Regions from separate parts of the Aquiflexum gelatinilyticum genome, predicted to be linked through region 1. Evidence: riboswitches for the same ligand, from Rfam matches in the RefSeq annotation. Region 1 holds a riboswitch; the other holds the start of a gene.
The links. A riboswitch is a leader RNA that binds a small molecule or an ion and turns the genes downstream of it on or off. The one in region 1 is predicted to bind S-adenosylmethionine.
Positions count from the first base shown of each region.

Region 2: linked by a shared signal. The riboswitch ahead of NK987_RS13355 (trans-sulfuration enzyme family protein) and the one ahead of NK987_RS08420 (homocysteine S-methyltransferase family protein) in region 1 are both predicted to bind S-adenosylmethionine.

Region 1 covers NZ_JANAEZ010000003.1:115,885-120,319, reverse strand. The annotation lists gene metH (methionine synthase) at 1-1,440, opposite strand, end outside; gene NK987_RS08420 (homocysteine S-methyltransferase family protein) at 1,433-2,476, opposite strand; SAM riboswitch class I at 2,535-2,635, opposite strand; gene NK987_RS08415 (RidA family protein) at 2,774-3,364, shown strand; gene NK987_RS08410 (hypothetical protein) at 3,361-4,435, opposite strand, start outside.
Region 2 covers NZ_JANAEZ010000005.1:329,194-333,628, reverse strand. The annotation lists gene NK987_RS13370 (ribose-phosphate pyrophosphokinase) at 1-376, shown strand, start outside; gene NK987_RS13365 (50S ribosomal protein L25/general stress protein Ctc) at 417-989, shown strand; gene pth (aminoacyl-tRNA hydrolase) at 1,076-1,636, shown strand; SAM riboswitch class I at 1,924-2,031, shown strand; gene NK987_RS13355 (trans-sulfuration enzyme family protein) at 2,291-3,460, shown strand; gene NK987_RS13350 (serpin family protein) at 3,517-4,435, shown strand, end outside.

The DNA of each region.
Region 1 (4,435 bases):
TGTAATCAGACCGCTCAATCCGATAATATCCACTTTGTTTTTGATGGCTTCATCGATTATTTTTTGGGCGTCTACCATCACGCCAAGGTCGATGATCTGATAACTGTTGCAAGCCAAAACCACCCCTACAATGTTTTTTCCGATATCGTGGACGTCCCCTTTGACAGTAGCCAAGAGGATTTTTTTGATGCTGCTTTGCTCGGCATTGTAATCCAAATCCCCGATTTTGGGCATAAATGGCTCCAAATAAGCAACGGCTTTTTTCATCACCCTCGCAGATTTCACTACTTGGGGAAGGAACATTTTGCCCTCACCAAATAAATCTCCGACCACATTCATCCCGTCCATCAGAGGCCCTTCGATGACTTTGAGTGGGTTTTGGTATTTCAACCTAGCCTCTTCCGTATCTTCAATGACAAAGTCAATAATACCTTTGACCAATGCATGCTCTATTCTTTTTTCAACAGGAAGTTCCCTCCAGGCTTCGTTGATAACTTCTTTCTTTCCGGAAGCTTTTACAGTTTCTGCAAAAGAAAGCAATTGCTCGGTAGCATCTTCAGACCTATCAAAAAGGACATCTTCGACTCTTTGAAGCAAATCTTTTGGAATATCGTCATAGATCTCAAGCATGGTTGGATTCACAATTCCCATATCCATCCCGTGACGAATGGCGTGGTAGAGGAAAGCGGCGTGCATGGCTTCCCTCACAGGATCATTGCCTCTGAAAGAAAAACTCACATTGCTTACACCGCCACTGACTTTGGCTCCCGGAAGATTTTGTTTGATCCATTGGGTAGCATGAAAAAAGTCAAGGGCGTTTTTCCGATGCTCGTCCATTCCGGTTGCAACAGGAAAGATATTCGGATCAAAAATGATGTCCTGAGGGTTGAATCTGACAATATTGACCAAAATATCATAGCTCCTCTTGCAAATATCTATCCGGCGCTGATAAGTATCGGCCTGACCTTTTTCATCAAAAGCCATGACCACCACCGCCGCACCAAATTTTTTGATGGTCTTTGCCTGATTGATAAATTCGGTTTCGCCATTCTTTAAACTGATCGAATTGACAATTCCTTTTCCTTGAATGCATTTGAGTCCGGCAAGGATTATTTCCCAACGTGAACTGTCGATCATGATCGGAATCCTGCTGATTTCCGGTTCGGAAGCAATGAGGTTAAGAAACTTTTTCATAGCCACCACACCGTCAAGCATGCCTTCATCCATGCAGACGTCCAATACCTGTGCGCCGCCTCTGACTTGATCCAATGCAATTCCAAGCGCTTCATCGTATTGGCCATTGAGAATCAGTCTGGCAAATTTCTTTGACCCGGTGATATTTGTTCTTTCACCGACATTGACAAAATTGATTTCAGGAGTGAAAACCAACGGTTCCAGACCTGACAATTTCATGGCATTATATTTTTGAATTTTACTCATTTTCTGCTGTGACAATTTCAACCTTACGTGGGGCGTATTTTTCAGCCGCTTTGGCTATGGCAGCAATATGTTCGGGTGTCGTTCCGCAACAACCTCCCAAAATATTGACGTACCCTTCTTTCAAAAACTCCTCGATCTGCCCTGCCATTTCATTTGCTCCCTGATCGTATTGGCCAAATTCATTTGGCAAGCCGGCATTGGGATAGGCCGAAACCAGAAATGGTGCATTGTCTGCCATTACTTTGAGGTATGGTCTGAGCTCTTTGGCTCCAAGTGCACAATTCAATCCTACACTGAAAAGCGGTACATGGGAAACTGAAATCAGAAATGCTTCCGTCGTCTGTCCTGAAAGTGTCCTGCCTGAAGCATCAGTGATGGTTCCTGAGATCATGATGGGAATGCCACCTTCTTCAGGATTCAATGGGATACTTCTTTCCTCAAATACTTCCTGAATAGCAAAAAGTGCCGCTTTTGCATTGAGCGTATCAAAAATCGTCTCTACCAAAAGGATGTCAGATCCACCATCAAGCAATCCCCTAACCTGTTCTTTGTAAGCTTCAGACAATTGGTCAAACGTGATTGCCCGGTATCCGGGATCATTGACATCTGGAGAAAGGGATGCTGTTTTATTGGTCGGCCCAAGGGCACCTGCCACGAAACGTGGTTTGTCAGGATTTTTTGCGGTGAATTCATCAGCCACTTCGCGGGCAATTTTTGCGGATTGGAAATTGATCTCATAGGCCAAGTGCTGCAAAGCATAATCCTCCTGTGCAATGGATGTTCCACTAAAAGTATTGGTTTCAATGATATCGGCCCCAACTTCAAGGTAGGCTGCATGAATGGATTTGATGACATCCGGTCTCGAAAGTGAGAGCAGGTCATTGTTACCCTTCAATGGTTTGGGGTGATTTGCAAGTTCTGGTGTTCTAAAATCCTCCTCATTCAGCTTAAAACGCTGAATCATCGTGCCCATGGCACCATCAAGGATGAGAATTTTTTTCTTGGCTAAGGAGAGTAATAACGCGGTTCTGTTCATGTATGATAAATTTCAAAAACTTATACGAGCAAGAACCGGAAAAAAGAATTCATTCTTCCGCTCATCTTCTTCCGGCTTTTCCGGAATAGGAATTAGCACCTTGTAAGTCAGGTTGCCAAGACGTCATAGGGCCTTTCCCTCAGTCTTTCTCGATAAGCAATCCAAATTTAAATCCAATAATTGAATTTTGCTGTTTTTTATAGAGATTCTTTAATGAAATAGGTATATATTTCTCATATCTGCTAAATCAAACACTTCCTTTAAAAGGAAATTTAACCGACAACAAACAAACTCCTTATGGACTTAAAAGCCCAAACCTTCAGATGGCTATCTTTCGCTTTATCAACCCTGATATTGCTGATTACATTTTCCTGTAGTTCCACAGAAAATCAAAATCAACAATTACCCAAAAATCAGGAGGTCTGGGATGCAGAGCAAAAACTCAAAGATTTGGGAATTGTTCTTCCTGAGGCAAGTGCTCCTGTAGCCAATTATGTCAATGCGGTTAGAAGCGGTAACCTTCTTTTTCTTGCCGGAAAAGGTCCTGGACTTCCTGACGGAACATTTATAACAGGAAAGGTGGGGCAAGACCTTACGATTGAAGAGGGAAAAGAAGCAGCGAGGATGGTTGCAATCAACCAATTGGCAGTCCTAAAAGCTGAATTGGGAGATTTGAATAAAGTCAAAAGAGTGGTTAAGGTTTTGGGCATGGTCAATTGTGGACCTGATTTTACCCAACAGCCTCAGGTCATCAATGGCTTCTCTGACTTGATGGTAGAGGTCTTTGGCGAAAAAGGAAAACATGCAAGGTCTGCTGTTGGTATGAATGCACTGCCAATGGATATATCTGTGGAAGTAGAACTGATCGTAGAGATTGACGACAATTAATGTTTGATACCAACGCTTACCTGAAAATAAGGATTTGAAATGTAATCAGACATTGGCAAATCGAGTAGTTTGTAATTGGCCAAAGGGATTTCATAGCCACCATTGATTCCAAACATGATTTTGGAGGAGTGGTTTGGTGACAATGGGATCCCGTAAGCTACAAAAACCTCAGGCTTGGCCATCAAGCCACCTTTTCTCAAAAACGCATCATGAATGGGCTCTTCAAATAATCTTGGAAAATCAGGTTTTTCATTACTGATGAGACTATATCGGATATTTCCATATCCTAATCCGCCTGTTCCGCCAAGTTCAAGATTTCTTCTTTCAAAGAATTTCAGTCCCACGTTTCCATAAACTCTTAAACTGTTTAAAGTATGGCTTTTTGATTCATCTGCTTCTCCCGAAAGCCCAAGATTATAAAAATCGATTCCATAAAGGAAACCTTTACTTTCTCCTAATACTTTTAGACCGATATTATTTGGTCTTCCCTTAAATGGCGTAAGACCTTTTTCTTGAAGAATAGCATTGAAGCGATCTGGTTTGGTAAAATGGAATCCATAGAGCAAATGGGCTCCAATGGCAGCATCTTTGTAGAAAAAATTGTGATCCGGTATAGTCAATCCTGCCCCCAATCTCAGAAATGCCCCACTTTGTGCACTATTAAACCTGATTCCATTTAATTTCCAAGAATCCTCAAAAGGGCTAAAAGAATATCCAAACCTCGCCAAGAGCTCAATAGCTTCACCTCTGCCCGGAATGGGAAAATCATAACTCATTTGAAACCCAATTTCGGTCAGAAATCCGGTCATATTCAAAGTCCCTTGGTGAAGGTTTCCGTCTCTCAGAATAAAGCCATGCTCAGGATTTTCGAAAAACTCTCCTAGATTTTCAGCCGGGTTTTCTTTTAACATCTGAAAATTGAGAAATCCTGTTCCAACTGACATGTAATGGATCAATTGAAAATTACCTTCTTCTGTAAAGGCAAAACCTACGTTTACATAAAACCTAGTGGTATGGTAATCAATTTGGTATCCGTCAAAGATTGATTTAGGACCGCTGTTTTGAAAAAGT
Region 2 (4,435 bases), on a different contig from region 1:
AGAAATGGTAGTCTGTGATAAGCACAGAAAAAGAGCCAATGAGATAGCCTCTATGCAGGTTATAGGAGATGTGGAGGGTAAGGATGTAATTTTGGTAGATGACTTGGTGGATACTGCAGGAACACTTTGCAAAGCCGCACAAATCCTGATGGAAAAAGGTGCTACTTCTGTAAGGGCAATTGCCACACATGGGGTTTTATCAGGAAATGCATACCAAAATTTGGAGAATTCTGTTTTAAAAGAATTGGTAATCACAGATACCATTCCGATGAGTCAGTCATCCACCAAAATCAGAGTCCTTTCGGTTGCGGATTTGTTTGCCAAGGCAATCCATGCTGTGACAGGAAACACCTCCATCAGTGCATTATTTATTTAGGATTACTTAATCAATTATATACAAACAAATTAAAAAATTTATGAAATCATTAGAGATTATAGGGTTTAAAAGAGCAAATCTCGAGAGTGGAGAGTTGAAGCAGATCCGTGAAGAAGGTAGTGTACCTTGCGTAGTTTACGGTCCTGCGATCAAAGAACAAATCCACTTTTATTCTCCTGCCATTCTTTTCAGAGACCTTGTTTACACACCAGATGTGCACATGGTTGACTTGAATATTGAAGGCACCAAAATGAAAGCTGTATTGAAAGATTGCCAGTTTCACCCTGTAAGTGACGTATTGTTGCATGCGGATTTCTTGGCATTCAGTCCTGATAGACCTATCAAATTTGAAATTCCTGTAGAAATCGTAGGAACTGCTCCAGGTGTTCAAAAAGGTGGTAAGTTGGAATTCAAAACAAGAAAAATCGCTGTAAAAGGATTGGCAGCAAATCTTCCGGATAAAATCAGAGTTGACGTATCAAACTTGGATCTTGGAAAATCATTCAGAGTAGGCGAAGTTAAAGCTGAAGGCTTTGATATCCTGACAAGTCCAAATGTTTCGATCATCTCTATTGGTATCCCAAGAGCGTTGAGAGGTAAAAAAGGTGAATAATTTCACTTCTTTAACCAATAAATCAAATCCTGCTTAGTCCATAAGCAGGATTTTTTATTTTTGCTTTACATTTGAAATTTGAATTGATGAAATATTTGATTGTTGGACTTGGAAATATCGGTCCTGAATATGAACTGACCCGACATAATGTTGGATTTTTGACTGTAGATAGACTGGCAGACAAGCAAGGCGTTACTTGGAAAAGTGACCGGCTTGCATTCAGTACCAATTTCAAATACAAAAGCAGACAGATTTATTTGATCAAACCTACCACTTACATGAATCTCAGCGGTAGGGCTGTGAATTATTGGATGAAAGAATTGGGTATTCCCAAAGAGAACATCATGGTCATCGTGGATGATGTCGCATTGCCTTTTGGTAAATTGAGAATGAGGGGAAAAGGATCTTCAGCCGGTCACAATGGATTGAAAAACATCGAAGAACTTACAGGTGGTCAAGAATATCCCAGATTGAGATTTGGTATTGGAGATGATTTTCCCAAGGGAAGGCAAATAGAATATGTTCTCGGCAGATGGACTCAAAAAGAAATCGACGAACTTCCGATTTTTATGGACAAAGCCATAGATATGGTGCTGAGCTTCTGCACGGTCGGAATCAATATGACGATGACACAATTTAATGATTAAATGAAGATTTGAGATTTGAGATAAGAGATGTGAGACATGAGACACAAACCCCAAATCCTAACCGAATCCAATGTCCATTAATATCCACTATCTATAAATATCCATTATTACCCTATTCACAATTTATTTCAACCTTATTTCTATCATTTTTCTATAGTATTTCAACCTTATTTCCAGCGTATTTCAACCTTATTTCAATACTATTTACCTTCAATGAAAAAGTATTATGGAATAATCTTTTGAAATCAACTTTTTCGAAACTTAATTTGTGAACACTTCAGGCAACTGATTTATAAAGAAGAGGCAAGAGAACAGGCTCGCTGACCCTCTGGCAACCACCCCGACACTTCGGGAAAGGTGCCAATACCTGCCCGAACTAAAGGGAACTATAAATTAGACATTATGCGATTTTATTTTCATTTATTGGGTGTTTTCAAGTTTGATAAGTACGATGTACGAAGTACGATGTACGAAGCACGAAGTACGAAGAATGATGAAGCGCATATTTCTAATTTTTCATCTATCTTAAATAATCTGTTTCCTTGCCATAAATTTATATTGGCACTGATTTTTTTTTTCTACCAAATTCCAATCACGCATTTCCTTATTTCAATACACTTCTAACCTATTAACCAATAGCTAAATACCATTTCTATGTCCCGTTTTGAAACAGATGCCATCCGCATCAATGCAAGCAAATCAAGCCAAAGAGAGCATTCCTCGCCGATTTACCTGACTTCAAGTTTTACTTTTGATTCAGCAGAGGAAGCAAGGCAGATGTTTGCAGAAGAAATTGAAGGAAATATTTATTCAAGGTATTCGAATCCCAATTCCTCTGATCTGATCCAAAAAGTATGTGCAGCAGAAGGAACAGAATCCGGAATTGCGACCTCGTCCGGAATGGCGGCCATGTTTGGAAGTATTGCATCCCTTTTGCAGCAAGGAGACCATATATTGGCTTCTCGCTCTCTTTTCGGTTCTACTCATCAGTTGCTTACGCGCATATTTCCAAAATGGGGAATTACTTCTACTTACGGAGATATTTCGGATTTTCACCATTGGGACAAACTGGTGCAGCCCAACACCAAAATGCTGTTCATCGAGACACCTTCCAATCCGGGATTAGAAATCATTGACCTGGAGTGGGCAGGAAAATTTGCGGCTGCGCACAACCTGATCTTAGTAGTGGACAATTGCTTTGCCACACCTTACCTCCAGCAACCTGCAAAATGGGGAGCGCATATCGTCACGCATTCTGCCACCAAGTACATCGACGGTCAAGGTCGTGTTTTGGGAGGATTGATTTTAGGAAAAAAAGAACTGATCAAAGAAGTGGAATTTTTCACAAGACATACTGGCCCATCGATCTCCCCTTTCAATGCCTGGATTTTGTCAAAAAGCATGGAAACATTGGCTGTCAGAATGGACAGGCATTGCGAAAATGCTTTGAAAGTGGCCTCCTATTTTGAGGGGAATACAGAAATTGACTTTGTCAAATATCCTTTCCTTCCCTCCCATCCCCAATATGATCTTGCCAAAAAACAAATGAAACAAGGAGGAGGCATCATCACCCTGACCTTGAAAGGAGGATTGGCAAGGGCACAAAAATTCATAGATTCCCTTCAGATGGTATCCATCACTCCAAACCTCGGAGACAGCCGCAGCATCATCACCCATCCTGCATCTACCACGCATAGCAAACTCTCGGTGGAGGAAAGGGCTAAAGTCGGGATATCGGACGGATTGGTAAGACTTTCAGTCGGTTTGGAACATTATGAAGATATTATTCAGGATGTAGAAAGGGCATTGGTGAAATCTAAGTAATTTTCTTTGTAGCGTTTTGCCACTATTCTCCGTTTAGTCAATCAAATGCTCAAACTATGAAAAAACTTCTCTTTCCCCTCTTTTCATTTGGTGCACTATTTTTTGCCTGTGTGCCTTCCGAAGAAATAAAACCAGTAGAAGCAAATTTGAGAACATTGGCCACATATGAGAAAGAACTGGCCAATTCAAGTACAAAATTCGCGCTTGATCTTTTTGCACAGTTGAATGACCCTGAAGAGGCCAATCAGTTTTATAGTCCTTATAGCATTCATCAGGCACTTTCTATGACCATGAACGGAAACGAGAGTGAAGTTCTTCAAGAATTTATAGATCTTCTGCGGTATGAAGGGATGAGTATAAATGATGCCAATCGAGGCTCCAAAGAATTGACCGAGTTTTTGCTCCAAGTTGATCCGAAAGTTAAATTGGCCATTGCCAATGCCATTTGGTACAAGCAGGAGTATCAAGTACAAGTGCCTTTCAAAAATACCGCTAGGGAATACTACAATGCTGAAATCGCAGGACTTGACATGCTCAATCCCAATTCAGTCAACATCATCAACAACTGGATAGCCCAAAAGACCAACAACCTGATACAAGATATGCTGGATGAAATCCCCACCGATGCAGTCATGTACCTGGTCAATGCTATTTACTACAAAGCTGATTGGAAGTATCAATTTGTAGCCTCCAAAACTAAAAAGGAGCCCTTTTATTCCAACCCAGAGAAAACTATTCAGGTAGATATGATGGACTTGGATAAACCATCCGCATTTAGAAGTTATTTTGGAGATGGATACCACTACTTTGAAATACCCTATTCCACAGGCCAATATTCCATGGCAATTCTGTACAATCCGCAAGGAGATCTTGATCAGGTAAGCCCATATTTAAACCTTGGTAACATTGAAATGTGGCGAGAGAATGCCCAAGAAAGAAATTTCATTCTAAAAATGCCAAAATTCAAGATGAAGT